DNA from 2 places in the Mesorhizobium sp. L2C066B000 genome. Region 2 is predicted to be linked to the other one. Evidence: riboswitches for the same ligand, from Rfam matches in the RefSeq annotation. Region 2 holds a riboswitch; the other holds the start of a gene.
The links. A riboswitch is a leader RNA that binds a small molecule or an ion and turns the genes downstream of it on or off. The one in region 2 is predicted to bind thiamine pyrophosphate.
Positions count from the first base shown of each region.

Region 1: another riboswitch for thiamine pyrophosphate. It lies ahead of thiB (thiamine ABC transporter substrate binding subunit); the one in region 2 lies ahead of X733_RS148075 (YkoF family thiamine/hydroxymethylpyrimidine-binding protein).

Region 1 covers NZ_AYWZ01000027.1:14,322-33,202, reverse strand. The annotation lists gene X733_RS137385 (ABC-F family ATP-binding cassette domain-containing protein) at 1-1,456, opposite strand, end outside; gene X733_RS137390 (thiamine diphosphokinase) at 1,458-2,117, opposite strand; TPP riboswitch at 2,280-2,394, shown strand; gene thiB (thiamine ABC transporter substrate binding subunit) at 2,438-3,445, shown strand; gene thiP (thiamine/thiamine pyrophosphate ABC transporter permease) at 3,666-5,264, shown strand; gene thiQ (thiamine ABC transporter ATP-binding protein) at 5,261-6,025, shown strand; gene X733_RS137410 (M48 family metalloprotease) at 6,357-7,763, shown strand; gene X733_RS137415 (RNA polymerase factor sigma-32) at 7,860-8,717, opposite strand; gene X733_RS137420 (amino acid ABC transporter substrate-binding protein) at 9,115-9,888, shown strand; gene X733_RS137425 (ABC transporter permease subunit) at 10,026-10,706, shown strand; gene X733_RS137430 (amino acid ABC transporter ATP-binding protein) at 10,703-11,470, shown strand; gene X733_RS137435 (CarD family transcriptional regulator) at 11,668-12,249, opposite strand; gene fdxA (ferredoxin FdxA) at 12,676-13,014, opposite strand; gene X733_RS137445 (RNA-binding S4 domain-containing protein) at 13,268-13,654, opposite strand; gene X733_RS137450 (helicase-related protein) at 13,730-17,263, opposite strand; gene phbB (acetoacetyl-CoA reductase) at 17,958-18,683, opposite strand; gene X733_RS137460 (acetyl-CoA C-acetyltransferase) at 18,813-18,881, opposite strand, start outside.
Region 2 covers NZ_AYWZ01000008.1:146,445-158,705, forward strand. The annotation lists partial or broken gene X733_RS1000000168245 (ABC transporter ATP-binding protein) at 1-214, opposite strand, end outside; gene X733_RS148080 (ABC transporter permease) at 211-1,053, opposite strand; gene X733_RS148075 (YkoF family thiamine/hydroxymethylpyrimidine-binding protein) at 1,309-1,917, opposite strand; TPP riboswitch at 1,908-2,020, opposite strand; partial or broken gene X733_RS1000000168250 (GSU2403 family nucleotidyltransferase fold protein) at 2,219-2,515, shown strand; gene X733_RS148065 (hypothetical protein) at 2,887-3,138, shown strand; gene X733_RS148060 (DUF2934 domain-containing protein) at 3,297-3,533, opposite strand; gene X733_RS148055 (hypothetical protein) at 3,626-3,841, opposite strand; gene X733_RS148050 (DUF1236 domain-containing protein) at 3,940-4,269, opposite strand; gene X733_RS148045 (hypothetical protein) at 4,611-4,913, opposite strand; gene X733_RS1000000168255 (hypothetical protein) at 5,074-5,403, shown strand; gene X733_RS148040 (hypothetical protein) at 5,791-6,012, opposite strand; gene X733_RS148035 (hypothetical protein) at 6,279-6,686, opposite strand; gene X733_RS148030 (hypothetical protein) at 6,841-7,077, opposite strand; gene dinB (DNA polymerase IV) at 7,311-8,552, shown strand; gene X733_RS1000000168260 (hypothetical protein) at 8,838-8,936, shown strand; gene X733_RS1000000168265 (hypothetical protein) at 8,995-9,093, shown strand; gene X733_RS1000000169650 (hypothetical protein) at 9,167-9,259, shown strand; gene X733_RS148020 (hypothetical protein) at 9,350-10,525, opposite strand; gene X733_RS148015 (DMT family transporter) at 10,670-11,551, opposite strand; gene X733_RS148010 (dihydrofolate reductase family protein) at 11,714-12,261, opposite strand, start outside.

The DNA of each region.
Region 1 (18,881 bases), on a different contig from region 2:
CACCGGCATATTCGATCCAGCGGCCGCCTCCGTCCGGGGCGATGATGCTGGTGACGGTGCGGTCGAGGAAGTCGCGGTCGTGGCTGACCAGGATGACCGTGCCGGCAAAGCCGGCGACAAGTTCCTGCAACAGTTCCAGCGTCTCCATGTCGAGATCGTTGGTCGGCTCGTCGAGCACCAGAAGGTTGGCCGGCCGCGCCAGAACACGCGCCAGGAGCAGCCGCGCCCGTTCGCCGCCGGACAGCTCGCGCACCGGGGTGCGCGCCTGTTCCGGCTTGAACAGGAAATCCTTCATGTAGGACACGACATGGCGCTGCTCGCCATTGATGACGAGGTTTTCGCCGCGCCCGTCCGTGAGATACTGCGCCAGGGTCTCGGCCGGATCGACCGCCTCGCGCTTCTGGTCGAGCGTGGCGATTTCCAGATTGGTGCCGAGCCGCACCGAGCCGGCATCGGGCTTCATCTCGCCGGTGAGCATCTTCAACAGCGTCGTCTTGCCGGCGCCGTTCGGCCCGACAAGGCCGACGCGATCGCCGCGCTGGATGCGGGTCGAGAAGCCCTTGACCACGGTCAGGTCGCCAAAACTCTTCTCGATGTTCTTGGCCTCGATCACCAGCTTGCCGGATTCGGCGGCGTCGCTGGCCACCATGGTCGCCGAGCCCTCGGCGCCGCGATGGCCGCGAAAACGCTGGCGCATGGTCTGCAGTTCGCCCAGGCGGCGCATGTTGCGTTTGCGGCGAGCCGTCACGCCATAGCGCAGCCAATGCTCCTCGCGCACGATCTGGCGGCCGAGCTTGTGCTGTTCGCGCTCTTCCTCTTCCAGCACAAGGTCGCGCCATTCCTCGAAATGGCCAAAGCCCTTGTCGAGGCGGCGGGTCTGGCCACGGTCGAGCCAGACAGTGGCGCGCGAGACGCGTTCGAGGAAGCGACGGTCGTGCGAGATGACGATCAGCGCCGAAGACGTCCGGACAAGCTCTTCTTCCAGCCATTCGATGACCGACAAATCGAGATGGTTCGTCGGCTCATCAAGCAGCAGAATATCGGGTTCGGGCGCCATGACGCGGGCAAGTGCTGCGCGGCGCGCCTCGCCGCCGGAGAGATCGTTGGGGTTCTCCGTGCCGGCGAGGCCGAGATGCTCCATCAGATATGTGGCGCGGTAGGGATCGTCGGCAGGCCCAAGCCCGGCCTCGACATAGGCGCGCACATTGGCAAAGCCGTCCATGTCGGGCATTTGCGGGAGATAGCGCACCGTTGCCGAAGGCTGGCGGAAGACCTCGCCGTCTTGCGGCTCGATCAGACCAGCAGCAATCTTCAGGAGCGTCGACTTGCCGGAGCCGTTGCGGCCGACGAGCGCGATCTTGTCACCGGCGGACGCCGTCAGTTCGGCGCCATCGAGCAGCGGCGTGCCGCCAAAGGTCAGTCTTATGCCGTCGAGGTTGAGAAGGGGCGGGGCCATGTCAGCTTTCAGGCAAGGGGTAGGGGTGGGCGAGCAGCAGCGCGCGGCCATGGCCGAGCGCGATTTCGAGGCCGCCCCCGGTCGTGTTGGACTTGACCTCGTTCGAGATGGTCAGCGACGAGCCGAACACGACCTCGACATGGTCGAGCGGCCACTTCGCGCCGGACACGGTGAGGCCCGAAAGATCGGAAAAGCCGAGCACCGAAAACAGCGTTCCGTCGGCATAGTCGAAGCCGGCCTTGCCAGGCAGCAGAGGGGCGCCTTCCTGCGCTCCGCTGGTCAACAGCAATTTTGTGCCGGCCTCGGCCAGCCGCAGGCTGAGCGCCAGATGGAGGAAGGCGTGGTCGGCGCGCTTGCCGCCGAAAGCGCCGGCCAGCACCAGGCTGGTGGCGCCGCGTTCCAATGCCGCCGCGATCGCCAGTTCGCCATCGGTCTTGTCCTTTTCGGGAGGAAACACCTCCCGCGGCACGGCGGCGAGATCGGCAGGCAGGTCCGCCGGCACGGAATCGAAATCGCCGACCCACAGCTCCGGCATCACGCCGAGCAGGCGGGCATGATCGATGCCGGCGTCGGCGGCGATGACGCGCGTGCCCGCGACCTGGCGGTCGAGCCGCGGCGTGCGGACGAGATCGCCGCCAAGCAGGATGGTGAATGTGCTCATATCCGCTGGCCCTTACCAGCCCCGCCGACGAAACGGAAGGCCGAGCGGCACCGTCACTCTTTGTTGGAGCATGATCTTTTTCCGGAAACGGATTCCACTTTCCGGGATCACGCTCGGGCAAACTTCCACTTGCGTGGCACCTTGGCCGGGCCTATGTGTCGAAACGCTCTAACGGGGTGCCGGACGCGATCTTCGCGGACCGGCTGAGAGGCAGTCTCGCCAACCCGCTGAACCTGATCCGGTTTGTACCGGCGGAGGGATTAGACGCTTCGGACAGCCCGACGCCTCAATTCCTTTCAACACGAATGAAGGAGGCGCCGATGCGCATTTTTTTGTCCCGTCTTGTCCCAGCGCTTGGGCTTGCTGTTTCGCTACTGGCAAGCCCTGCGTGCGCGCAGGAAAAACTCACGATCTATACCTATGAGAGTTTCACTGCCGACTGGGGTCCAGGCCCCCAGGTGAAGAAGGAATTCGAGGCCGAGTGTGGCTGCAGCGTCGACTTCGTCTCGGTGGCCGACGGCGTCGCGTTGCTCAATCGCGTCAAGCTCGAAGGTGCGTCGACCAAAGCCGATATCGTGCTTGGCCTCGACACCAACCTCACCGCGGAAGCCAAGGCTTCCGGCCTGTTTGTCCCACATGGCGCGGTGGCTGAAAACAACGTGCCGGGCGGCTGGAGCGACGACACTTTCGTGCCCTACGATTATGGCTATTTCGCCGTCGTCTACGACACCGAGAAGCTGAAGAACCCACCGAAGAGCCTGAAGGAATTGGTCGAGGGCGATGCCGCCGACAAGATCGTCATCCAGGATCCGAGGACGTCGACGCCGGGCCTTGGCCTGCTGCTGTGGGTTAAGTCGTTCTATGGCGACAAGGCGCCGGAAGCCTGGGCGAAACTCAAGGGCAAAGTGCTGACGGTGACGCCGGGCTGGAGCGAGGCCTACGGCCTGTTCACCAAGGGCGAGGCGCCGATGGTGCTTTCCTATACGACGTCGCCGGCCTACCACATGGTGGCGGAGAACACCGGGCGCTACCAGGCGGCCTCGTTCGAGGAAGGCGAGTATCTGCAGATCGAGGTCGGCGGCATCACCACCACGGGCGCGAAGAATCCGCTGGCGGCGAAGTTCCTGGCCTTCATGACCGGGCCGAAATTCCAGGATGTCATTCCGGAGACCAACTGGATGTTCCCGGCCGGGAAAACCGACAAGCCGCTCAATCCGGCTTTTGATAGGCTGGTCAAGCCGGCGAAGACCTTGCTGTTCAGCCCGGAAGAGGTCGCGGCAAATCGCAAGGCCTGGGTGGATGAATGGCTGGCGGTGATGAGCAAGTAGATTTGGCTGTATAGTCAAAAGATGAGTGCTCTACGGCGCCCCCCTCTGTCCTGCCGGACATCTCCCCCACGAGGGGGGAGATTGGCCTTTACGTTGACTTTCGCCAATCTCCGAAGCTGCAGGAATGAGCGGAGCGCTAAAACCGCCAATCTCCCCCCTCGTGGGGGAGATGTCCGGCAGGACAGAGGGGGGCGCGAAGGAACGCGACGCCCGGTAAAGAGTGCAACGCTCTGACCCCCGCATCACGGCCGGCATTGTCGCGCTTGCGGCAATCGCGCTGCTGATCGGTGGCGCCTTCGCCGGCCTTATCCGCGAAGGCGCGCACGACCTTTCCGGCGCCGCGTCCGCCTTTGACCTCTATCTCCTGCGCGTTGTCCGCTTCACGCTCTGGCAGGCTGCGCTCTCGACTCTGCTTTCCGCCGTACCGGCGCTCTTCGTCGCCCGGGCGCTGTCGCGGCATCCGCGCTTCTTCGGACGCGGCTTCATCCTGCAGCTATTCACTGTGCCCCTTGCCTTGCCGGCAATTGTCGGAGCGCTGGGAATACTGGCGCTCTATGGCCGCGCCGGTTATTTCGCCGCGATCGGTGGCCAGAGCTGGCCCGACATCTATGGGCTGTCGGGCATCCTCGTCGCCCACGTCTTCTTCAACCTGCCGCTGGCCACCCGGCTGTTCCTCGAAGCGCTGGGAACGGTGCCGGCCGATCAATGGCGGCTGGCGAGCCAGCTCGGCATGGGGGCGAGGCCAGCCTTCCGGCTGATCGAGTGGCCGGTGCTGCGCGCCTCGCTGCCGGGCGTCGCCGGGCTTGTCTTCATGCTTTGCATCACCTCCTTCACCATCGTCCTGATCCTCGGCGGCGGGCCGGCGGCGACGACGCTGGAAGTCGCCATCTATCACGCGCTGCGTTTCGACTTCGATCCGGCGCGAGCGGTGACGCTGACGGTGCTACAGATCGCGCTGACTTTCGCCGTCATGCTGGCGCTGACGCGGCTCGGCGCCAATGTGACCGGCGACGCCAATTTGCCTGTCGCGCCGCGCCGCTATCACTTGGCCGGCAAAGCAGAAACAGCGTTCAACGCCGTCCTGATCGTGCTCGCCTTGCTGTTCGTCGCCGGACCAATGGCGGCCACCGTCGCGTCCGGCCTCGGCGCCGATCTCGGCCGGCTGGCGGGCGAGAGTGCCGTGCGTCAGGCGACCCTGACCAGCGCCGGTCTCGCCCTCTCGGCGGCGCTACTTTCGGTGGCGCTGTCGCTGTCGCTGATCATGGCTCGGCGGGCACTGTCGCTGCGCCGCCGGTCCAGTGCCCGTTCATTGCTCGAACATGCCACCGACACCGGCGCCGGCTTCGTCCTCGTCGTGCCGCCCATTGTCATCGGCGCCGGCTGGTTTCTCCTGCTGCGCACGGTCAGCGATGTCTTTGCCATCGCGCCGGTCATGGTCGTCATCGTCAATGCGGTGATGGCGATGCCCTTTGCCATCCGCGCGATGCGCCCGGCCTATGATGCGGCGAGCGAGCGCCACGAAAAGCTGTGCGCGCAGCTCGGCATTGCGGGCTGGAACCGGCTGCTTCTGGTCGACTGGCCATCGCTCCGGCGGCCGCTGGCCACCGGCTTTGCCTTCGCCATGGCACTGTCGCTCGGCGATCTCGGCGTCATCGCGCTGTTCGGCAGCGATTCGGTACAGACCTTGCCCTATCTCCTGCTGGCGCGCATGGGCAGCTATCGCACGGCCGATGCTGCCGGGCTGGCTTTGCTGCTCGGGGCGGTCTGCCTTGCATTGGTGGTCGCGGCAGACTGGCTGGGACGGGGAGAGAGATCGTGACGTCCGCTGTGGAGAAAGGCACGACTGTCCGGCTGGACAAGGTCTCGTTCAGCTATGGCGAAACGTCATTCCTGTTCGATGTCGAATTCCATACATCTAAGATCACCGCCATCATGGGGGCAAGTGGTTCGGGCAAATCGACCTTGCTCAATCTGGTGGCTGGTTTCGAGACGCCGGAGTCCGGTCGTGTGCTGATCGGCGGCGCCGATGTCGGCGCCGAGCCGCCTTCGGCGCGGCCGGTGTCGATGGTATTCCAGGAAAACAATCTGTTTGCTCATCTCTCGGTGGAGAAGAATGTCGGGCTCGGCCGCTCGCCATCGCTCAACCTGACCGACGCCGATCGCGCCGCAATCGCCGAGGCGCTTGACCGCGTCGGCCTGGCCGGCAAGGAGATGCGCCTGCCGCGCGAACTCTCCGGCGGCGAAAGGCAGCGCGTAGCGCTCGCCCGCGTTCTGGTGCGCGACCGGCCAGTGCTGCTGCTCGACGAGCCGTTCGCTTCGCTCGGGCCAGCACTGCGCGACGACATGCTCGACCTGGTGGCCGGCGTTCATGCCGAGCGGGCGATGACGGTGCTGTTCGTCACGCATCAGCCGGAAGACGCTCGCCGTATCGGCGAGCAGATGGTTTTTCTGGACAATGGCAGGGTTGCCGCGACGGGACCTGCCGCCGATTTTTTCGACGGCACTGGCCCTGAAGCGTTTCGGCGCTATATCGGCGCAAGTTCGGGCGGATCACGCGATATTGCCCGGAAGCGGACATAATTTACGACCAAACCGGCTACAGGTGATGTGGCGCTTGCTTGCCATGGTCCAGCTGATGTGGCTAGGTCCGCTTAGTACTGGTCCGGCACGAGCCGTGATTTGCCCCCTACAGCGCCGCATCCGGCCGGATGCGTAAACGCTGTAGGTTTTTTGATGTGTGCAGGATTGCCAACGAAAACCGATTTTTCGCTGGCGCGGACCCCGGTCCAAATCATGCGCCGAGAGCTGAAGGAACGCCGTGCTGCCGACCGGCACTGACACTTTGAAACGCAGACCGCTGGTGCGCTTCCTCGCGCTGGCCGGCCTTGCCGTGGCGCTGGCCAGCTGCCAGATGTTCACGCCTCCCGAAGTGCAGGAATCTGGCTTCCAGCCTTCCGACAAGCCGATCACGGTCGACAATGTCGCCGCCAACAGCAAGCTTGCCGAACTGGCGAAGGCACAGCATCCGCGCATCCTTGCCACCTATGGCGGCGAATATTCCGATCCCAAGCTCGAGCGCATGGTGGCCAAGGTTGTCGGCAGCCTGACCGTGGTGTCGGCCAATCCGACCCAGACCTATCGCATCACCATCCTCAATTCGCCAAACGTCAACGCTTTCGCGCTGCCGGGCGGCTATCTCTACGTCACCCGCGGCCTGCTGGCGCTGGCCAATGATTCGGCCGAACTCGCCGCCGTCATCGCGCATGAGATGGGCCACGTCACCGCCAATCACGGTCTGCAGCGACAGCAGCTCGAGGCCGAGGAAGGCCTGGCGACCAAGGTGGTCTCCGATGTGCTGGGCGACAGTCCGACCGCCAAGCAGGCATTGATCCGCGGCAAGCTGAGGCTGGCGCAGTTCTCGCGCAACCAGGAGCTGGAGGCAGACGCGATCGGCATCAAATCGATCGGCGAGGCGGGTTACGATCCCTATGCCGCCGGGCGTTTCCTGCAGTCGATGTCGGCCTATACCGATTTCCGCTCGATCAGCGGCGCCACCGACGCCAGCCTCGACTTCCTGGCTACGCACCCCAACACGCCGCAGCGAATTGATCTGGCGCAGCGCCACGCCCGCCAGTTCGGCGCGCCGGGCATCGGCACCCGCGACCGCGATTCCTTCCTGGCCGGGATAGACGGCCTGCTCTATGGCGACACGCCGGAAGAGGGCTATGTGCGCGGCCAGACCTTCCTGCATCCGGGCCTCGGCGTTTCGTTCACGGTGCCCGACGGCTTCATCATCGACAATTCGGCGGCGGCGGTGACGGCGACCGGTCCCGGCGACATGGCGATCCGCTTCGACGGTGTGTCGATCGACAAGGATCGTGCGCTGACCGACTACATCAGAAGCGGCTGGGTGGCCGGTCTCGACGAGACCAGTGTGCGCCAGGAGACGATCGACGGCAACGAGGCGGCGACAGCGCACGCCGGCGCCGATGGCTGGCAGTTCGACATTGCGGTGATCCGCGCCGGCGGCCAAGTCTACCGGCTTTTGACAGCGGCCCCCTCGGCCAGCACGACACTCGATCCGGTGGCACGCTCGGTCAGCGGTTCGTTCCGCGTGCTCAGCCCCGCCGAGAAAGCGGCACTGAAGCCGCTGCATATCCGCGTCGTCACGGTACAGGCCGGGCAGACGATGGGCACACTTTCGGCGCAGATGGTCGGCGTCGACCGCAAGCTCGATCTGTTCCGCGTGCTCAACGCGATGTCGCCGGGCGCCTCGGTTTCGGCCGGCGACAAGGTCAAGATCGTCACGGACAGATAGCGCCGGTCTTCGTCAGAAACCCCAGCCTTCGTAGTGCTTTTTTCTGAGATAACTTTTCTGAGATAACTCGGGGCGGTACCCCTGTTCCTGGCAATCTCACGCTGCCATGAATTCGGGGTTCTGCTTGACCAGCGCGAGCTTGAGCTTTTCCATGGCGCGGGCCTCGATCTGGCGGACACGCTCTTTGGAAATGCCGAGCGTCTCGCCGAGCGCCTCAAGCGTCGCACCTTCGTCGGTCAGCCGACGCTCCTCGATGATCCTGAGTTCGCGGGCATTGAGCGCGCGGAGCGCCGTCTTCAGCCACATCAGGCGCCGTTCGACGTCGATGGTGTCGCCGGCGACCTCGTCAGGCAATGGATCGTCCGAAATCAGGAAGTCCATCCGCTCGGTGGTACCGGCCTCATCGGCGAGGGGTGCGTTGAGCGAAGAGTCAGGTGCTGAAAGCCTGGAATCCATCTTCTCGACATCGGCCTCGGAGACGCCGAGGGCTACCGAGACTTCGCGGTAGAGCGTGGCGTTAGAGATCGGCTCGGCGCCGTTGGCAAGACGGGCGCGCAGGCGCCGCAGGTTGAAGAACAGCGCCTTTTGCGCCGAAGAGGTGCCGCCGCGAACGATCGACCAGTTGCGCAGGATGTAGTCCTGCATCGAAGCGCGGATCCACCATGTCGCATAGGTCGAGAAGCGCACCTCGCGCTCCGGCTCGAAACGCGCGGCTGCTTCCAGCAGCCCGACATGGCCCTCCTGGACCAGATCGCCGAGCGGCAGGCCGTAATGTCGGAATTTCGAAGCCATGGAGATGACCAGCCGCATATGGGCGACGGTAATCTGATGCAGCGCCTGCTGATCCTGGTCTTCCTTCCAGCGCAAGGCGAGAACATGTTCCTCATCGCGCTCGAGGTAAGGGGCTTTCATTGCCGTGCGGACCATGGTCCGTCCTGCCGTGTCTTCGATCATGCCGCGCTCCTGCTCCCGGACATTTTCGGACGGCCTGGCGGCCGTTATCTCTGTTTGACGCAATTCCGAGGGAAACCGCTTTCCCACTTTCCTGGAATTGCTTCGGGCCTAGCGCAGCCAAGGGTTCTTGAAATGGAAACGCGGCGCCCTACAACAAGCCATGAACGTGCCACACCGGGGATTGGTTCCGCCGCCGATGGCGGTTGTTTTGTGCGGTCCGACAGGGCGCATCGACACCGCAGATCGGGACTATTGGCACCGATCCGAGCTGCTTTGAGAATCTGATTTCTGGATCGTCGTTTTTTTGAAATCTGGTTCCTTATTTTGCTGCGCTGTATCTGTCAGTTTCCGGCTCTCACAAGCGCCGGACACCGGCCAAGGACGGGATCACACAGAAATGAAATGGCTCAAGTCGCTCATCGTCGCCGGAACGCTTCAGGTTCTGGCTGTTACATCAGGCCATGCCGGCGCCAATCTTGACCAGATCAAGCAGGCCGGCACCCTCAAAGTCGGCACCGAAGGCACCTATGCGCCCTTCACCTATCATGATGCTTCCGGCGCGCTGGTCGGCTTCGACGTCGAGATCGCCAAGGCGATCGGCGACAAGCTCGGCGTCAAGGTCGAGTTCCTCGAAGGCAAATGGGACGGGCTGATCGCCGGCCTCGACGCCAACCGCTACGACGCCGTGATCAACGAGGTCGGCATCACCGACGCGCGCAAGGCCAAGTACGATTTCTCCGATCCTTACATCGCCTCCAAGGCCGTGCTGATCGTGCGCGGCGACAACACCGACATCAAGACCTTCGCCGACCTCAAGGGCAAGAAGTCGGCACAGTCGTTGACATCGAATTTCGGCAAGCTCGCCGAGACCAACGGCGCCGAACTCGTCGGCACCGACGGCTTCGACCAGTCGATCCAACTGCTGCTCACCGGCCGCGCCGACGCCACCATCAATGACAGCCTGTCTTTCCTCGACTTCAAGAAGCACAAGCCGGACGCCAATGTGAAGATCGCCGCGCAGGAAGAGAACGCCGACTATTCCGGCGTCATCGTGCGCAAGGGTGATCCGGAGCTGGTCGCGGCGATCAACAAGGCGCTGGCCGACATCAAGGCCGACGGCACCTACAAGAAGATCGCCGACACTTATTTCGGCCAGGATGTCTCGCAGTAAAGACCATCTCCCGGCGGTTTGCCGGCAATGACAAATAGCGGCGGGCCGTCTTTGACGGCTCGCCGTTTTTCGCATGATATGAGAAGCACACAATCGCACTGCCGTCACCGCGGCGGTCTGTGAAGGAGGAGCCGTTCGTGCCGCACTGGCTACACCTGATGCTGGACTCGTTGCCGACACTGCTGTGGGCGGCGTTGATCTTCACCGTACCGCTGACATTGCTGTCGTTCGCACTCGGCCTGTTCGTCGGCCTGGTTGTCGCCCTGGTGCGGCTGTTCGGTCCCAAGCCTCTGGTTGCCGTGGTCCGCTTCTATGTCTGGATCTTTCGCGGCACGCCGCTTCTGGTGCAGCTGTTCCTGATCTTTTACGGCCTGCCTTCGGTCGGCATATTGCTGGATGCTTTTCCGGCGGCGCTGATTGGATTCACCCTCAACATAGGCGCCTACAGTTCGGAAATTATCCGCGCCGTGATCGGCTCGGTGCCGAAGGGCCAGTGGGAGGCGGCCTATTCGATCGGCATGACCTGGAGCCAGGCGATGCGGCGCACCATCCTGCCGCAAGCCGGCCGCGTCGCCGTGCCGCCGCTGTCCAACACCTTCATCTCGCTGGTCAAGGATACGTCGCTCGCCGCCGCCATCACTGTGCCGGAGATGTTCCAGGCGGCGCAGCGCATCGTCGCCACCACCTATGAGCCGCTGATCCTCTATGTCGAGGCGGCGATCCTTTATCTGGCGATGAGCTCGGTGCTTTCGGCCTTGCAGACGCGGCTGGAGGAGCGGCTCAACCGTTATGGCGGCTTCCTGGAGGCGCGCTCATGATCGGCCTCACCGACATCGAAAAGCGCTTCGGCGACAATCTGGTGCTGAAGGGCGTGACGGTCACCATTGCCGAAGGCAACGTCACCGCGCTCGTCGGCCCCTCCGGCGGCGGCAAGAGCACACTGCTGCGCTGCATCAACCTGTTGGAGATCCCGACCTCGGGCATGGTGCGCATCGGCGACGAGACGCTGGAATTCCGTCCCGGCGTCAAGATCCCCAGCCGCGACATCCAGCGCCTGCGGCTGCAGACCGGCATGGTGTTCCAGAATTTCCAGCTGTTCCCGCATCGCACCGCGATCGAGAACGTCATGGAAGGCTTGGTGACGGTGCTGAAATGGCCGACGGCAAAGGCGCGCGAGCGGGCACTGGCGCTGCTCGAGAAGGTCGGCATGGCGCACAAGGCGGACGATTGGCCGGCAACGCTGTCGGGCGGCCAGCAGCAGCGTGTGGCCATTGCCCGCGCCCTGGCGCCGTCGCCGAAAGTGCTGCTTTGCGACGAGCCGACCTCGGCGCTCGATCCGGAACTGGCGCAGGAAGTGGTCGACGTGCTCGGAAAGCTCGCCAGCGAAGGCACCACCATGGTGATGGCCACGCACGACCTTCGCCTTGCCTCCAAGATCGCGCAGGAGGTGGTGTTCCTCGATGCTGGTGTCGTCGTCGAGAAGGGGCCGTCCACCGTGGTGTTCAGCAATCCGGAGCGGGAACGGACCAAGCGTTTTATTGCGACGCTGAAGCAGGAGGCGGAGAAGGAAGCCGGCGGCTGAGCCTTCTACGTTCCCCTTGTGAAGAGGTCGGACGGAAGGTCCGGGTGCGGTCTGGTGTCGTCCCCCATCCTCGCTGCTTCGCAGCGACCCTGCCTGGGCGAGCCACGGGTCTCGCCCGTCCTTGGAACCCCACAAGGGGGTAAAAACAAAAACCCGGCACAAGGCCGGGTTTTTCATGAATTCGACGGTGAAAGCGATCAGGCAGCTTCTTCCTGCTCGGCTTCCTCATTGTCGGCCTTGGCGCCGCGCTTCGGGCCCTTGTTGAGGTTGACCTCGATCAGGCGCACGGCTTCGGTTTCGGACATGCGGTTGACTGCCGCGATCTCGCGCGCCATGCGGTCGAGTGCCGCCTCATAGAGCTGACGCTCGGAATAGGACTGTTCCGGCTGGTTGTCGGCACGGTAGAGGTCGCGCACGACTTCCGAGATCGAGATCAGGTCGCCCGAATTGATCTTGGCATCATATTCCTGCGCACGGCGCGACCACATGGTGCGCTTGACGCGGGCGCGGCCCTGCACGACCTTCAGCGCGCGCTCGACATAATCCTCTTCCGACAGCTTGCGCATGCCGATGGAGGTCGCCTTGGCGACCGGAACCTTCAGGCGCATCTTGTCCTTCTGGAAGTCGATGACGAACAGTTCCAGCTTGTGGCCCGCAACTTCCTGCTCGTCGATCGAGACGATCTGGCCGACGCCGTGTGCCGGATAGACGATGTACTCGCCGGTCTTGAAACCGTGGCGTGCCGAGGTGGACTTCTTCTGCGGGGTGATCGTTGCCATTACGCCCTGAACTCCTTGTTGTGGCACCGGCGGCCTGCCGGTCCGAACGCATGCGACCGGGGACACCGATCGTTAGCCGCACAACAGATGAACCCATCGGAAAAAGCCGGGACCGGCAAACCGCATACATAGCGACTGCCTGGCCCAGATCGCTCTGGTCCGATTGGGGATTTCACCTTTCAGTGATTTGGGGCGCTTGCGCCATAAATCGACGTTGTGTCACCGGCATGTTTCAACTGGTGTAGCACAAAAAGTCGGAAGAATCAAGGTTTTGCTGCAAACGCGAAGGTCGAGCGACATCGCCGCCTGTCAAGGCAGTTAATGTATGAGGCGCGTTACGCAGCGTTATGACGATCCAATAGGCCGCACTTTTTTGCTTTGCGCATCACCCTTTCCGAAATCGATTCCGATTCCAGCGTCATGTGCTCAGTCGCCTTCGCCGGGCTCGGCGGAGAAATATTTCTCGAACTTGCCGGCCTCGCCGTCGAAGCTCTTGGCATCTGCCGGAGGCTCCTTCTTGGCGGTGATGTTGGGCCATTTCTCGGCGTATTCGGTGTTGACCTGCAGCCATTTGTCGAGGCCCGGCTCGGTGTCGGGCTTGATTGCATCGGCCGGGCATTCCGGTTCGCAGACGCCGCAGTCGATGCACTCGTCGGGATGTATGACAAGCATGTTCTCGCCCTCGTAGAAGCAGTCGACCGGACAGACCTCGATGCAGTCCATGTACTTGCATTTGATGCAGTTGTCGGTCACGACATAGGTCATTGGTCGGCTCCGGGACGTCCCGTTCTTGCTAGAGCGACGTGCGTCCACTTGGACGCATAAAGTACGCTCTGACACTTTGAATCTGCGCATCGTGCCTTCCGAAAAATCGATTTCCGATTTTCGGGCCGATGCGGCGGCTTTTTTGGTGAGGTAACGCCTTTGCCTGCCGCTTGCAAGGGCAGCCATTGCAGGCGGGGCCCGCGTGTCCGGAATGAAATTCCAGACCGCCGGCATGGCGCAGCCGGCCAAGGCTTCAGTCTTCGCCGAACAGCCGGTCGGTTTGCCTGCGCTCTTTCTTGGTCGGCCGGCCGCTGCCGGCGTCGCGCAGCGCCGGAATGGCATCGGCAACAGCCTCGCCTTTTGGGGCCGGCGGCGGGGACATGTCCTCGTAGAGCGTGCGCGCTTCCTCGGCCGGACCGCGCCGCACGCCGGTGCCAAGCACCTTCCAAATGAAAATGCGGCGCTCGTGCGTAATGGTCAAAACGTCGCCAGGCTTGACCAGATCGGAGGCCTGCGCTGCTTTGTCGCTATTAATGCGGACGCGTCCGGCGACAACCAGCTTGGCCGCCAGCGAGCGCGATTTTATCGCGCGCGAAAAGAACAGCCACTTGTCGATGCGCTGACGACCTTCAGCAACCATCGCAGTGAGTTATTTCTTGTTGGAGCATGATCTTGTCCGAAAACCGGTTCCACTTTTCGGGATCATGCTCAGAGCTTACTTCTTCAGCTGGTCGCGCAAGGCGGCGAGCTTGGCGAAGGGCGAGTCCGGATCGAAGCGCGCAGGGCGTTCCTCGCGTGGCTTGGCCTGGAAAGCCGGCTTGGCGCCTTGCGGTCCGCCTTTGCCTTCCGGCCTGCCGCCTTTCCAGTCAGGCCGGCCCTCGCGCGGACGCTCGCCTTGCGGCTTGCCGTCGCGGCGCTGTTCGCCCTCGGCCTGCGGCTTGGGCTTGAACTTCGAACGGTCGAAGCGTGGCTTGGCGGCACCGTCGCGCTGGTCGCGCCGGCCTTGGTAGGCCGGCCGCTCGCCCGTTGCGGGCTGTCCGCCGGCAGCGTCGGCCGGCGCATCGGCGCGGGCAGCCTGGCCGTTACGCGGGCGATTGTCTCTGCGGTTGTCTTGCCGATGGCGCGGGCGCTGCTCGAAACGGCCCTGCCGCCACAACAAGATTGGCTTTGGGGCTTCGGCCTCGGGGACAGGCTCAGCGCTTCCACCCTCCCCCTCGTGGGGAGGGTCGGCGCGCAGCGCCGGGGTGGGGGCAGCGTCGGCGTCTGCGGTTGCACTTGCATCGTTTGCACTATCTGCTTCGTCAGCGCTGTCACCCGCGTCGCTTTGCGCCGCGACCTCCGCCATCGAGGGGGAGGTAAGGGCGTCGGCGCTTTCGGGAGCGGTGTCGTCAGCTTCCGCAACAGCCAGAGCTTCTTCCGCGAATTCTGCGCGAGCTTCGACTTGCTCGTCCGCGACGGGCTCTGCCGTTGCTTCCGCGATGGCTGGAGCTTCGGCGGTGGCTTCAACGGCCGCAGTTGGCTCCGAACCCTCGGGAGGTGCGCCCGGCTGAGCGTCCGCAGCAACAGCCTCCGCTGCGGCTTCGGCGACGGGCTGCTCAGCCGCAGGCTCAGCGGCGGCAACCGCATCCGGCTCCGATCCAACGGCCGGCGCTTCAGCGACGGCTTCACTTGCAGCGGCTTCCGCCGCCTTGGCCTGTTCAGCTTTTGCAGCCGCGTCCGCAGCCAGCTTGGCGGCAGCCGCTTCCCGCGCCGCGTTGTCCTGTGCTTCCAGCCGCGCCTTGACCTCTGCCGGCAGCTTCGGCTCGGCGCGATAGCCGAGACCTTTCAGGATCTCTTCCATGTCGTCGGCGGTGGCGCCGAGGATCGACATCATCGGCGGCGTCACCATGAAGGACTGGCCGTCATAGGCGCCGTCCGGGCGCTGTCCCAGACCGGGCTTCCAGTTGGTCGCAGGCCGGATCAGGTCGGCCAGCCGTTCCAGAATGTCGATGCGCACGGCGCGGCGGCCGAGATTGCGGTAGCCGGCAAGCTTGTAGAAGCTCTTGTCGAAAGCAGGATCGATGACCACCGAGGTGCGGCCGGAAGCCAGTGCGTGCACCACGTCGCCAAAGCCCGGCTTGTCCTTGCCGTCGTTCTTCAGCGCCCACAACAGCGTAATCAGTCCGGCGGGCGCCGGCTTGATCAGCGCCGGCACGAAGACGTGGTAGGCGCCGAAGCGCACACCGAGCCGGCGCAAGGCGGCGCGACCCTCCTGGTCGAGCGACTTCATTTCCTCGGCGATGTCGCGGCGGTTGATGAGGCCGAAATGCTCGACGAGCTGGAAGGCGATGCCACGGCCGATGCCGGCGATCTGCTCGGCATTCTTCAAGTCGACCAGCGGCTTCAGCAGCGACTCGATCTGGAAATTGACGAAACGCTCGGCGCGCGCGGCGACCTTGTCTCGGGCGGGGCCGGTCAACTGCTCGTCGGCCAAAAGCACCAGGCGCGGCTTCAGCGCGTCCTCGCCGGCAACCAGCGTGCCGATCGGCGCGCCGATCCAGCGCAGCGTGCCGTCGGAGCCGAGCGCAAGGTCGCCATTGGCGCAGGCGCCGAAGCGTTCGGCACGCGCCTCGAACTCGGCGGCCAGCGCTTTTTGCGCTGCCGCACGCACGGCCTTGGCGTCTTCGCCGCCGGCGCTCTGGTCGGCGGTGAAGCGGAACCCTTGCAACTCGCCGACATGATGGCCTTCGACAAGGACGGTTCCGGTAGGACTGATTTCGGCTTCAGGCATTGTATTTTCTCTAAGGCGCCGCATGAGGACGGAAGTCCTGCGGTCTACAAACCGTTTCGTCAACCGCTCATGCAGCGCATCCGACAATCTGTCTTCGATTTCGCGCGTCTTTTCCCGCCAGTGTGCCTGATCGGCCAGCCAGCCCGGCCGGTTGGACACGAATGTCCAGGTGCGGATCTGCGCAATGCGGTGCGACAGCGTGTCGATGTCCCCCTCGGTCGTATCGGCGCGGCGCACCTGCTCGGCCATGTAGTTCTCGTCGACATGGCCGTGTTTGGCGAGGTCGGTGTAGATAGAAGCGATCAGGTCGGAGTGCTGGGCCGGCGCGATCTTGCGGTAGTCCGGCAACGCGCAGGCTTCCCACAGCAGCGCCACGCGCTTGGCATTGGTAGCCAGCGCGCGGATGTCCTCGTCGCGGGAGAGATGTTCGAGCGCCTGCGCATCGACCGCCGGCAGCGCCCGCGTCAGGCCTTCGACCGGCGCGTTGGTTTCGATCGAGCGCTTCAGCGCGTCGAGGCTGGCGAAGTCGAAATGCGCGGTGCGCCATTGCAGCACCTTCACCGGATCGAACTCGTGCCCCTCGATGCGCTTGACCAGTTCCTCGTCCAGCGGATCGACCTGGCCGGTGACGCCGAAGGTGCCGTCGCGCAGATGCCGGCCGGCGCGGCCGGCGATCTGGCCGAGCTCCGCCGCCGTCAGGTTGCGGTACTGGTAGCCGTCGAATTTGCGGTTCTGGGCGAAGGCGACATGATCGAGATCAAGGTTGAGCCCCATGCCGATGGCGTCGGTGGCGACGAGATAGTCGACGTCGCCTGCCTGGAACATTGCCACCTGGGCGTTGCGGGTGCGGGGCGACAGCGCGCCGAGCACGACCGCCGCTCCTCCTTGCTGGCGGCGGATCAGTTCAGCGATGGCATAGACCTCGTCGGCAGAGAAAGCGACGATGGCCGTACGCCGCGGCAGGCGGGTCAATTTCTTCGAGCCCGCATAGGCCAGGTGCGACAGGCGAGGGCGCGTCACCACCGAGACGCCTCTTAGCAGCTTTTGCAGGATGCCATGCATGGTGGCCGCGCCGAGCAGCAGCGTTTCCTGGCGCCCGCGCAGGTGCAGGATTCGGTCGGTGAAGATATGGCCGCGCTCGAGGTCGCCAGCAAGCTGCACCTCGTCGATGGCGACGAAGGCAGCGTCGGTCTCGCGCGGCATGGCTTCGACGGTGCAGACCGAATATTTCGCGCCGGGCGGCTGGATTTTTTCCTCGCCGGTGATGAGCGCCACCTTGTGGGCGCCGACCTTTTCGCAGACGCGGGCATAGACCTCGCGCGCCAGAAGGCGGAGCGGCAGGCCGATAATGCCGCTCTCATGCGCCACCATGCGCTCGATGGCGAGATGGGTCTTGCCGGTGTTGGTCGGACCCAGCACGGCAGTCACGTCACGGCCCGACAGGATCAGCGGCTCGGTGTGTTTCGGCTGGATGTTCATCGGCCTGGAGATGAGGCTTTCTGCATCGGGTTGTCGGGAGCGCGCCTCGCGTGGCGCGTATGACAGGCGACACATAGGGATTTCAGGCGCGAAGCGAAAGCGGAATGTTCCGGCCGGCAGTCCCACGGTTCGTCGTTGAGGTCTCAATTAACAGTTGGAACGAGTCTGGAACGAATCGGCGACGAATCAGTGACTCCGGCAGATTCAGCTTTTGTTCACGGCTACATGTGGATTTTGCGAGCCTGAGTCTCACCATATGCTGAATCGCGGAAACTGGCCCGATTCCTGCAAGGGGACCATTGGCGTTAACCTTTGCCGGCGGGGCATCGTCGTGATCCGATACGCCTCGGCCAACATTATGACATTGTTGAATTTTCTTAATCGGCCTTAACCAATTTCCGGTGGTTTTCGGCCTTGGTCGTTAACGTTCCGCTCAAAGCCGGAACGAATGGGTGACGAATCAGCGATGGCGGGATTTTCCTGGTTTGTTCACCCCAACATGTTGTGTTATCCACAGCTTGTCCACCGAGAATTCACAGCTTTCGAACCGCGTTTGCACAGGGCGCCTAAAAATCGTTAATCTTTGCGTGCCGGAACTGGTCAATGTCTCGCGCGCAGCCCGGGGAACATCGCCGGCCGGCGATGAAAAACGGGCCATAAGGCGGCCCGTCCTACCGGGCGAAATTGCTGTCGTTCAGGCGAAGTACTGGCCGCCATTGGCGGTGATGGTCGAGCCGGTGATGAAGCCGGCGTCTTCGGAAGCGAGGAAGACGACGCAACGCGCGATCTCTTCCGGTTCGCCGAGGCGGCCGACCGGAATCTGCGGGATGATGCGTTCATTCAGCACCTTCTCGTCGATCGCCTTGACCATCTCGGTGGCGATGTAGCCGGGGCAGATGACATTGACTGTGATGCCCGCGCGCGCGCCCTCCTGCGCCAGCGCCTTCGAGAAGCCGATGTCGCCGGCCTTTGCGGCGGAATAGTTGACCTGGCCGGCCTGGCCTTTCTGGCCGTTGATGGAGGAAATGGTGATGACGCGGCCGAATTTGCGGTCGCGCATGCCGCCCCACAGCGGATGCGTCATGTTGAAGACCCCAGACAGATTGGTGTCGATGACTTCCTTCCACTGCTCGCGCGTCAGCTTGTGGAACATGGCGTCGCGGGTAATGCCGGCATTGTTGACCAGCACCGAGACCGGGCCGAGATCGGCCTCGACCTGCTTGATTCCGGCGGCACAGGCGTCGTAGTCGGCGACCGACCATTTGTAGGCCTTGATGCCGGTTTGTGCGCTGAACTTCCCCGCTGCCTCGTCATTGCCGGCATAGTTGGCTGCAACGGTGTAACCGGCATTCTTCAGGCCGATCGATATGGCGGCGCCGATGCCGCGCGATCCACCGGTGACGAGCGCTACTTTGGTCATTGAAAGTTCTTCCTCCCTTTGGTCGGAAGAAGGGAATAGGGAGTAGGGAGTAGCGAGTAGGGATCGATATTCCGCCGCGCTGCTCCTTCTTCCCCATTCACTACTCCCTATTCACTACTCACTTCTCTTTCACAGCGCTTCCACGCACAGAGCGACGCCCATGCCGCCGCCGATGCACAGCGTGGCAAGGCCCTTCTT
Region 2 (12,261 bases):
CGAAGGGGCTGCCCTGCAATCGCGCGCCGTCGAAGCGCATGTCGCCCTCGCCTTTCAGCGCGCCGGTCAGCAACTGGAACAGCGTCGACTTGCCGGCGCCGGAAGGGCCGAGGATGGAGACGAACTCGCCGGCCGCGACATGAAGCGAAATGCCGGCGAGCACCTCAAGCGCGCCGAAGTTCTTCCTGATGTCCCGGAGTTCGAGCCGCGTCATTGACGGTTCTCTTCTGCAGCTTCAACCTTGCCGTCGCGGCTTTCGCTCCCTGCATTCTCCCAAGGCATGGCGAAGCGCTGGACGAGCACCGCAATGGCGAACAAGACAAGCGTGAGCGCGGCGCTGACGGCGACCGCGGCGAGCACCAGATCGGGCCGAAAGTTGTTCTTGGCATTGAGCATGTAGATGCCCAGCCCCTTCGCCGCCCCCGCATATTCGGCGAAGATCGCGCCGACGACGGCGTAGGTGATGGAGATGCGCAGCCCGGCGAAGAAATAGGGCAGCGCCGAAGGCAGGCGCGCCAGCCAGAAGATGCGCCAGCGCCCTGCCCCCATGGTGGCGAGCATCTGCGAAATCGCCTTGCTGGTCGCGGCAAAACCCTCGACCAGCGCCACCATCATCGGGAAGAAGGTAACGAGCGCCACAAGCAAGATTTTTGGCATCAGCCCGAAGCCGAACCACAGTACGATGAGCGGCGCAATCGCGACCAGCGGCAAGGTCTGGCTGACGATCAGCAGCGGAAACAGCGCGCGGCGCAGCGGGGCCAAGAAATCGACCAGCGCCGAAAGCACGAAGGCAGCGACCAACGAGCAGGCGAAGCCGGCTGATGTGGCGCGGATGGTGGGCAGCGTGTTGTCGGCAAGGGCAGCGCGATGCTCCCAGGCCTGCTGCAGCACGCGCGACGGCGCCGGCAGCATGGTGGGCGCAGCGCCACCATAGCGGGCGTAGAGCTCCCACGCCGCGAGGAGCAGGGCGGAGGCGCAGGCGGCGGGGATGGTCTTGGCGATGGCTGCGGCTAATCTCCCCCCTCGAGGGGGAGATGTCGCCGAAGGCGACAGAGGGGGTCGTCTCGCATAGAGCGCCCACGCCTTGCCGATGCGAAAAGGACGTCGGCGCTCCACGCGCTGGGACCCCCTCTGGCCTGCCGGCCATCTCCTGCTCGAGGGGGGAGATTCGTGGGCATCGCGGTCTTCGCCAATCGCCAATGGCTCCCCTCCTCTCTGTGCTGAGGGGTCAGAGGCATCTCCTCCACGCAATGGGTCAGATAAACCAGCCACGGCAATATCCTCAAGGAACGACGCTTGAGCCGCGGCTCAGACGGCGCTCGGGCTGTTCGCCGAGATCGTGATGTCGAGGGTGACGTGGCCGGCGCCGGGGCCGAAGCGGCAGAAGGCCTCGTTGAGCGTGGCAAACACGGCACCGGCATCGCCACGCAATTTGGTGCAGAAGTTCTTTGAGCGCTCAAAGACGCCGGACTGTTTCAGGAAATCGATGCAGCCGTAGATCTCGTCCATATGGTCGCCCGTGCCCATAACGTAGAGCGAGAACTGCGCCGCCACCGGCTGGCCGGTCGACGGCGTGGCCTGGACAGCGCGGATCGCGGCGATCTTGCGCTCGTCCAGCGGAATGGCGGGGCCGCCGGTCTCGTCGGAGCGGCAGATCGGATCGTCGGGCTCACCCGGACAGCCGCGCGAGACCGCCGCCGAAAGCACGCAGTGCTTGCCGCTTCTGGCCGCCGCCACGAACAGGTCGCGCATAGCGGGAAACAGCACCTCGGGCGGCCCGACCGTAAGGGTCGAGATGTCATCGGTTTCGATCCGCAGCCGGTCGCGCCACGGATCGAGCGCGCCGAGCGCGCCGAGGATGACGCCGACGAAATCGTCGGTCATGGGATAAAGGGAAATCTGTGCGCCTGAAAACATCGCCCGCCTCGCTCCGCTGGTATTATCCAGATCAGCTTTAGGGTCCGAAGGCTTGCCGCCCTCATCTCAGCCCCGACGATACGGAGCACCCCTGTGGATGGGCGGGTTAAAGCATTGTTCGAGACATTGGGGAAGCCGTTTGTTGAGGCACTGCGGCAAAGTGTTTTAGGCCAGACGTGCCGGGCGCCTGGGCGTTAACAGACGACTCGTCAGTTCGTTGCGTTATAAGGTTTCCACGAACTTCTTATAACTGCGTTGGAATTCAAGCTGATAAACGTAATTATAAGAAAACGGCAGAGACTCCGCGCAGCCCTTACGGTTTCTGGATTTCCTTATCCGCGACCCCATCCGGACTGTGCTCCTGCATCGCTCGGGCTTGCCTGTGCTGGTCCCCTCGCCCCAGCGCCACGCCATCCACAAGCTGATCGTCGCCTCGCGACGCGGGCCGAGCGCTGGCGCCAAGCGGGAGAAGGATCTCCATCAAGCGCGCCTGCTGACCCAAGCGCTCGAAGCCACACGTCGCCAGGACGACCTTGCCTTCGCCTTCATGGAAGCGTGGGACAAGGGCGAAAACTGGCGCGAGACGATCCGGCGCGGCCTGAACCTGTTCGACGCCGACACGAGGGAAAACAGTCAACACCATCCTGGGGAAATCCCTCCGCGAAATTGGTGCGACTCCTGAAGGATTCACGATGCGGGATTAGCTGAAGCGACCGCTGCTATATTCATTTCCATCGTCCCAACTGTACGAAATTGGCTTGACGCTCGTTCGTACATAAAGTACGATATCTCTTTTCGCAGAGAGGAATGTCCTTGAGCACAGCGAACCATGTTGCCTTCGCCGATCTCTCTCGTCCTTTGCTGTCACCCCCGTCATTGCCGCCGCCTTTATTGCCGCCCCCTTTGTTGCCGCCCCCTTTGTTGCCCTTGTCATTCGATCAGTGCGAACGCCTCGCCGGGGCCTGGCGAATGGCCAGCCAGGACATCGCCGACGACATCCGCTTCATCCGCCAATATCTGAAAGTCGTTGCCGAGAAGGACGAGAGGCTGTCGACCGGCACCCTTGTTCACAGCCGCGCCTATGTCGAGGCCTGCGCCGGCTGGCTGCCACAGACTGTAACGCGCTATCTGCGCCACCTGCGCCAGATCACCGAATGCGAACTGGCCATGACAGCTGCCGGGATTCGCTTTGCGCTGTCGAGTTATGCCTGGGAGGCATGAGGGCGGCTGTCGCCAAACACAAGGAATTGCGCTGCCCGTCGCAGGCGCAATTCGTCAGGTTGAGAGGCTCGGGCGCGCCTGAACGGCGGGCGCCAAGGATGGCCCGGCCAGCGAATTCCGGCCTTGCTTATTTCGACTGGCCTTATTTCGACTTGGCCTTATTTTGATTTGGCTTTGCCGGACTTTGCGGCAGGCTTCGCGGCCTTTGGCTTGGCGGCTGCCTTGGCGGGCTTGGCGTCAGCTTTCTTCGCCGCCTTTTTGGGCTTGGCGACCGCGCCATCGACTTCAGCCGTGGCCTGCTCCCAGTGTTCCTGATGCGCGCCTTCAGGCCGGCCGGCCTTTTCCCAGATCTCGTGCGCGCGCTGGCGAATGCGGTCCTGTTTGTCGTCCGTCACTTAAGCCTCCGTGGTTGGGTCCGGTCGGTTGGTCCAGATTCCACGAAAACATTAGCCGAAAATTCGGCCGGCGTCTTGAGTGACGAGACATCTCAGCGCGGGTCGGAAATCACCGCAACGCCGAGCAGCGCCGCTTTCTTGACGATCAGCCCCGCGAGGTCGGCATCCGAACGATCGGTGCCGGTGCGCTCCCGCAGGAGCGCGATCGCTTCCTTCATCGATAACAGCGCCGTGTTGCGCTCGGCCAGCAACTTGTCGCAACACGCCGCAACATTGGCGGAGTTCGGGGTCTCGACATGCGGCAACATGGCAATTCTCCTTTCATCATGTTCGTCATTCGGCCCTGCCGCCCTTTTGGGAAGAACGACAGGGCCGTATCACCGATGAATGGTTAGGTTGTCGAGCGTTACTCGACCACCTCGACAATCCTGCGCGTGCTGGGGTCGACCAACACGGTATGGTTGTCGACGACGGCGTATCTGTACTGAACGTCGGGAACCTCCTGCAGCTCGACAGTGTCAGGCAAGGCAGTGCCGACATTCAATTCGACCCCGAGCAGATTGACCGAGGCAAGCGGATGTTTCTTTACGTACTGGTGCACGACCGTGCGCTGTTCCGGGGTGATGATCACCTGCTGCTGTGCCGGCTGCGTGACGATCACCTCGTCGGCGGCGGCAATGCCGATACCAGCGATCATGGCGAGCCCGGCGACGGCGGGAATAAGGATGGTTTTCATCTTCGTCTCCTGTCGTTGTTGGCGAGCTCCGCCGTGTTCCCGCATGAGGCGAAAACAGCGCAGATCGAGGTGGCGGGCTCCTGGAGGCAAACGCAGCCGGTACGGTCTTGTTCCGCAAGCGGAGACTAAATTGATCGGCTTCCCGGTCATGCCAGCAGAACCCGCACCCGCAAGATTCGCATTGAAGCACAATCCCTCAGGAGACCTTCGACATGGATGATGCACGGCTCCAATTCCGGTGGCGATTGCGGCCGGCGCCGGCATTGATTCGGTGACCGCGTCGCCCGGCCCAGACCGGAACCGACCGCCTTCGTGCCACGCCGTGAAGTTTCAAGCAAAGGTCATTGCTTCGGCGGCTGCGCAGGCACCTCGCCAGGCTTGATCACCGGCGTCTTGCCCTGATCCGGCGGCGGCTGCGTCATATCCTGGTCACCACTGGGCGGCGGCTGCAGCACGCCGCCGCAGGGACCGAGCGTGCTGGTCGATTCGCCGCCGCCATTGGCGACCGGCGGCTTCTGACCATCGTCCTGAGGCTGCGCCTGGCAAGGCGCGGCAGGGCCGTGCTGGTCGCCATTGTCCTGCGCAGCCGCCGGGTCGGCCAGCGCCAGGAGCAGCACGCATGGGATGAGGGGGAAAGTCTTCATGGTCCAGCTCCTCTGGATTCATCTCCTTGGCAAAACAGACTAGTCCTTGGCAAAGCAGACTGGCGGCAATTGGTTCCACGGAGATGGAGTGGTTGCCGGAACCTGACAGCCGGAAATGAGTTCCACCTTCTCGACGCAAAGCCGCCAGGAGGAGGCAATCATGGAAGAACGAAACAGAAAACCCAATGACGAGGTCGAGGCGCCACCGAGCAAAAACGATGCCCGCGACAGGATCGCCAATGACGAGGTGGAAGCGCCGACGCCGCGCCGGCAGGATTGGGATGCGCTGCGTGGCGCAACGGTCCTGCCCGACGGAGCAGATGAGGAAAGCCTGCCGGACACCACCGGAGTCGAGAAGGAAGGCGAACTGCCCGAGGAGGATGACGACAACCCCTACCAGGACAGTGACGATGCCTTGCCCGACGACGCCGAGGAAGCCGCCATTGGTCACGACCTGGCGAGGCGCGGCGGCCCGTTCGACGAGGTGTAAGGGCAGCGGCCGCGGACGTTCGAGAGGTTTCCCGGCACGTCCACGCCGTCACCAGTTGGACCTAGCATGAGCTGAAGGCGATGCCGGAGCATCGCGATTGATATTTCGAAGGATCCGGCTGGTCGGATCCTTCGTTTAAGGCGCCTTGGCGGTTTGTTAAATTTAGCCCTTGTGGTCAAGGACTGGGCGGCGACGGCGACACACCTTCGACAGCCGAGAAGCACGAACGCGAAGCCCATATTTCAAGCGCCGTCGAGGCCGCTCGCCTGAAATCTTCAAAGTGCGCAAGAAATCCCCGCCGCGGGCGGTGCAGACACGCTCCGGCATCGCGGCGCTGCGAACCGGGCCATCGACCGCCGGCACTTGAGTGCCGACGGGCTCTGACCTTCAATTCGACCCGGGATCGCCGAGCGCCTCGGTGACGAAGGACGCCGCGATCAGGTCGTCGGCGTCGAGGCGTAGGGAGCCTTCGACACCTCCCATGATGGCTGCGACCTTCTGGAAGGTCTGCATCTCGTGTTCAGTAACGCTGGCGTCTCGCATCCTGGCTTTCAGATCGGCGATGCGTCGGCCCAGTGAGGCCGACGTTCCGATTTCTCTTTTCGACATGGTGGCCTGCTCCTCCCCCAACCCATGCTGTGGACGTACTCAAGGCTGCCTATATATAAGGCAGCGCGAATACAGTCGCCGCAACGCGCGATATCTGGGAAGGTTCCGGCGCCAAATAGTCACGAAATAATACGTGGTGGGACTCGGGTATGTTAAGCGCCGACGCGGCGATAGACACCGCAGCCAGCGGCTGCGGCCATCGGCTTGGCCAACCCGTGTCGCGGGTCGCGAATGCGGGTCGGACTTTGATCGCCGCGCGCGAACAGTCAGCGAGAGGCCGGAACCACGCCGGACACCGAGCGCGCCGTTTCGGGCGAAAACACCACGAAAGCAAAAGCCAGAACGGCAGCGGCGACGATGAGCGAGCCGCCGGCGACGATCGGTTCAAGCGCCGGGTTTCCCTGCAGCATCACATACAGCGCCGGCAGCATGATCACCAGGCCGAGTGTGTAGAGCCCGTAGTGGATCATGGCGATGCGACGCGCCGCCTTTTGCGGATTGAGCGCGTAGTAGCCGCCGAAGATGGCGCTCGTCACCCAACCGAGCAGATTGATATGCGCGTGCGCCGGAAAAGCGGCGTGGTCACCCGAGATCGCCATCTGCAGGCCGGCCGCAATCCCCAACATCAGGAACAAGATGGCAGTTTTGAAAAAGAGTTCTGAAACCCTCGGCATGTCATTTCTCCCCCTATGCGGTCTGCGACCGCTTGCGACCTGGAGAATACACCCACGCGCAGAACTTTTCCACGCCCCGGTTATGGGGCCATGCCTGCACAGCTTTTTGCACGCTGTTCGACTTTTCTGGCTGCCATAACCCGGCGCCGCCCCGCTACGGCGTCAGCAAGATGTCGGCGCCCGCTCGCTCGTCGAACACCACCGCGCAGCCGCGCCCCAGCGCCACTGCCGACAGCGCGTTGGCCACCGTCTCGTCCGGCGATACGAAATCACCGGTCAGCACTCGCAACTCCTCCACCGCCCTGGCCATTGACACGCAGTGCCCGGCAACGCGATCGCTCGTGCAGGCGTCAATGACGCTGACGAGGTCGATCATCTCGAACTGGCCCATACCGGCCTCCACAAAAACAGCGTCCCGTCGCGGATATGAACGCCGAGGCGAGAGACAATGTTCCGCAGGTCCGATGCCCAGGCGGAGCACTCGACAGCCCGACCTGGAACGGGCCGGCCGGCGACAACCGCTTCGCTTGACAATAGGCCCTGTTTGTTCTCTATTTGTTCGGCAAAAACGCCTCTCACAACAGACGCGGCTAATGCTGCAACGCCGCAAAGGGAACGGTCGGGATGGAGCCCACCATCCTGCATGCGGATCTCGACGCCTTCTACGCCTCGGTCGAGCAGCTGCTCGACCCGGCGCTCAGGGGCAAGCCGATCGCCGTCGGCGGCGGCGTCGTGCTTGCCGCCTCCTACGAAGCCAGGGTTTTCGGCGTGCGCGGCGGCATGCCCGGACGACGCGCGCGCGAGCTTTGCCCCGGACTGATTTTCGTCGGCGGCCATTTCGCCGACTATCAGCGGCTGGGCGACGCCGCCATCAAGGTGCTCGACGATTTCACGCCGCTGGTCGAGCGGATTTCCATCGATGAAGCCTTTGCCGACGTCGCCGGCTGCACGCATCTGTTCGGGCCGCCGGCCGAGATCGCCGCCACGGTGCGTCGGCGCGTCCGGGCAGAGCTCGGCCTGCCGATCTCGATCGGCGTGGCGCGCACCAAGCATCTGGCCAAGATCGCCTCGCAGGTGGCCAAGCCCGACGGGCTGGTGGTGGTCGATCCGGACACCGAACTTGCCTTCCTGCATGATCTGCCGGTCGGGCTGATGTGGGGCGTCGGCCCGGCGACCAGAGCGCGGCTGGCCGAGATCGGCATCGAGACCATCGGCCAGTTGGCAAAGACGCATGGTGGGGCGCTGCGAAGATTGCTCGGGCCCGCCGCCGGCGAAAAGCTGTCGTCGCTGGCATGGAACCGCGACCCGCGAAAGCTCGAAACCCACAGGCGGTCGCATTCCGCCGGCGCGCAGTCGGCGCTTGGCAGACGGCCGGCCGAGGCGCGTATCTTCGGACCCGTCCTGCTGCATCTGGCAGACCGGGTCGCCAGCCGGCTCAGGGCGAAATCACGGCCCGGGCGCACGGTGACGGTGCGCGTGCGTTTCGCCGATCTGCACGCTGTCACACGCTCGCTGACGCTCGAGCAGCCGATTTCGGCAACCGCGATGCTGGCCGAAATCGCCGGGGAGCTGGTGCGCGGCGTGCTGGCCGCCAACCCTCGGGAGAAGACCATCTCGCTGCTGGCGATCTCGGTGTCGCAGCTGGAAGAAAGTGCCGAGCTGCAGCTGGAGCTGCCGCTCGGGCTTGCCGATGAAAAGCAGCGGCCCGGCAGCAGGCAAGGCCTGGCGCGCTTTGGCGCCGACCGCGCCATCGACAAGATCCGCCAGCGCTTTGGCAGAGAGGCTGTCGGCTATGGCGCCGTGGCGCTGGAAGCCCGGCGCTCGGTTCCCGATGCCTTCCGCGAACTGGCGGAGAAGGAACTGTGAGTGCGGCGCGACGGCAAGGCCAATGTTTAGGCTGGGCCAGTCCGCGCTGCATTGCCGCTCTGTTTGAGCAGGCCGACCAACCAGGCCATACCCGCCGCAGTTTCGGACATTTTTCGCACCGCAACCCGGCCACGCCATGCACGCCCAAGAACAACGCTTTGTCGATGAAGGTGGACTTGCAGTTAGTGCATCGGGACCAAGAAAACCCGGGGCGGGACGACGGCGCCGCGAAGGTTGACAGTGCCGATCCGTCTGGCATTATCGCGTAAGCTCGGAGGATTCACTATGAAGAAAACCTATTCGAAGCCTGTTCTGGTCAAAAAAGGCAAGCTTTCGCAGGTTACGGCGCTCGCCAATGGAGCGGGTTCCGGCCCGATCGAGTGAAGTCGTTGAGTCGGCTGTCGCCTGATCTGGCGGCCTCGCCTGACACTGGAGATGCGGCATGAAGAAGACCTATTCGAAGCCGGTGCTGGTCAAGAAGGGCAAGCTCTCGCAGGTTACAGCCGACAATGGTAACGGCTCCGGGCCGGTCGCCGTCTAGCAGCCGATTATCCGACGCCTCGTGCCGTCTGGCCGGGAACAGGGCTTTGGGTGCCCGACGTGGAGAGTGGAAAATGAGGAAGACCTATTCCAAGCCAGTGCTGGTAAAAAAGGGCAAGCTCTCGCAGATCACCGCGAACGGCGCTTCTGCTCCTATTCCGGGCTAAACTCGTTCCCCGGTAGATCGAGATCCTCCTGGCAGAGTCGGGCGGCTTGATCGTTTCCGGAGCATGATCTCCCGCAGGCGGCGGGACCGTTCAGCGCACAACCACCAGATCGTCGAGCACTAGCTGCCAATAGTGGCTCGTGGAGAGGCGTACGCGCGTCACCGCCGCCAGCATCGGCGCATAGTGGACGGGCGCCAGTGCCGACAGGACGATCGTGTCGCTGGCGATCAGCCGGTCGCCAAGCCAGCTCTCGACCAGTGCGGTTTCGCCTTCGGACTTCAACCATGCCGCCGTCAGCATCACGGAATGGAACCCGAACGGTTTGTCGCTCGAGAATTCGGCCGGGTGTCCGCTGCTCGTATAGCAGACATGGTCTCCCGAGATATTGCCGTTGACGTAGCCTTCGCTGCCTTCGGTATGATCGCGCGCCAGTGCGTTCAGGTTGAACCAGGTCAACCCGGCATAACCGGACGGCACCTTGCGTAGGCCGCGCGTGGTGACATCGTCGAAACCGATGGCCTGCAAGGACGCGGCGCTGTCGACAGCCGCGTTCTCGGGCGACAGCAGGCCGAGCTCGGTCGGGTAGGCGGACAAGGCCAGTCGTCGTTCCATGCCATCGCCGGTGACTTCGATCGCGTCGGCGTCATCGGGCAGATCGAGACGGAAGCCAGCCCCAGCACTTAGCGGATGCACCGCCACCTCTTGCCCTTTCGCCATCACCGAGATGCTCGCCGAAGCACCGTCCGCTACGCGGCCGCTGAGCCGGCGTATCGCAAACAGGCCGACCGGCTGCAGCATTGCTTCCGAGGCCAGCCCGGTGGGCGAGCCCGGCAGCGGCCGGAGGTGCTGCGACTGGACCTCGTTGGCGCTGCTGGAGCGCCAGCCGGGCGGAACCGACACGGTGAAGCGGTAGCTGCCCGGCACATGGATGGGCGCGGCGCGACGTTTCGTCGACGCCAGGAAATTGGCAAAGCCGCCGCGGTTGCTCCGCGCCGCGGCGACGAAGCGGCCGTCGCCATCATGCAGTCTGACCATGATGCCGGCCATCGGGCGGTCGCCGAGCCCGTAGCGGCCGTCGCGATCGGCATCGAAATAGACAAAGGACGAATGATTGAGCTTGCCGTGGTTGCCCGACCAGTCCCGGCGCACGGCGTAGTCGTTGGCCGGATCTTCACGAAGCCGGGCTCTGAGACGAGACCGCGCCAGCCGCCAGGCGAGAGCCGCAACGACAGCGGCGAACCCGACAAGGAGTATTGCCTTGATCACGGACGGCTCAAGCAATGCTGTCGGCCCTGCTCATCTGGATCTCCTGCACATACATCGATCCATATATCGATGCTGCAGGCGCTTGAGCAACCGGACACGGGACCGGCGGACATGGCGTCGGCCTCATATACCCATCTCGGGCAACTATTCCGGCGACGGCACCGGCGGCTTGGTGGTCAGCGCGGCGCCGAAGGCGGCGACGACCACGGCGGCGACGCCCGCGCACTGCAGCGGGCTCAGGGTCTCGTGCAGGAACAGGAAGCCGGCCAGCGCGCCCAGCGCCGGCTCCAGACAGGTCAGCGTGCCGTAGAGCCTGGCCGGCATCCGGGTCAGCGCCACCATCTCCAGCCAGAACGGCAAGGCGCTGGAGAACAGCCCGACCAGCAGCGCGCTGACCAGGATCGCGGGTGCGATCAGGCCGGTACCCGCCTCGGCGAGGCCGAACGGCAGGGCGAGAGCAGCGGCAATGACCAGCCCGTAAGCCGTAGTCTGGCTGCCAAGCTCGGCGCCCGCCTTTTGCGCAAAGACGATGTAGAGCGCCCAGCAGCCGCCGGCGGCCAGCGCCAGCATCACGCCGATCGGGTCGAGTGCACTGCCGGAGTGGATGAAGGGCGACAACAGCAATATGCCGGCAACGGCCAGCACCACCCAGACGAAGTCGGTGGCGCGCCGCGACGACAGCGTCGCCACGAGCAGCGGGCCGGAGAATTCGAGCGCCACCGCGACGCCGAGCGGAATTCTGGCGAGCGCCGCATAAAACAAAAGGTTCAGCGCCGCGAGGTTGACACCGTAGGCGATGAGCCAGGGCAGCACGGCGCGCGACGGCCGCACCCGCCACGGCCTCAGCACCGCCGCCAGCATCAGCGCCCCCACGACCAGCCGCAGCGCCGTGGTGCCGTTGGCGCCAATCAGTGGAAACAGGCCCTTGGCGAAGGTGGCGCCGATCTGGATCGACACCATGGCGCCAAGCAACGCGCCGATCGGCAAGGCCTTCGCTTCAGCTACGGCAATCGGCGTCGACGTCAATTCCAGTCCCTCCGCGCACGACCAGCAGGCCGTAGCGCAGGCCGGAGATAGGGATAAAGGGCCTGGCTGTCGTGTGGCACGAGCGGGCTGTTGATAGGGCAAGGGTGGGAGGCGAACGCCGACGCATTTCCTCTCCCCCCTCCGGAGGGAGAGGAAAAGAAGCTAGCTCGCCAGCCCATACACCAGGCTCACCCGCCCATCCGACAGCTGGCCGACCTGGCGCAGTTCCAGTCCGTGCCGGGCGTGCACCGTGCCGAACAGCGCCTTGCCTTCGCCGGCGAGCAGCGGATAAACGATGAGCCGCATTTCATCCACTAGCCCCGCCCCGATCAGGCTGGCGGTGATGCTCGCGCCGCCCATGAGGTAGATGTCCTTGCCGGGCTCGCGCTTCAGCGCCGCGATGTCGTCGAGGCTGCGCAGGAAGCGCGTCGAGGCCCAGGCGGCCGAAGTCATGGTGTTCGACAGCACATAGTGCGGTGTCTTGGCGGCAAAGCGCGCCCATTCGAGTTCGGCCGGGTCGACCAGTCTGCCGGTCATCGGCAATGGCTGGTCCGGCTCGTTCTGTTGGATCGCGCTCCAGTAGCGCTCATAACCGGCATACATGACGCCGCCGAGCAGGCAGGCGTCGATCCCGGGCATCAGGCCGTATTCCTCCGACCAGTTGTCGACCCAGTCGGCGAAGCCTTCGGGGCCTTCGATCTTGCCGTCGA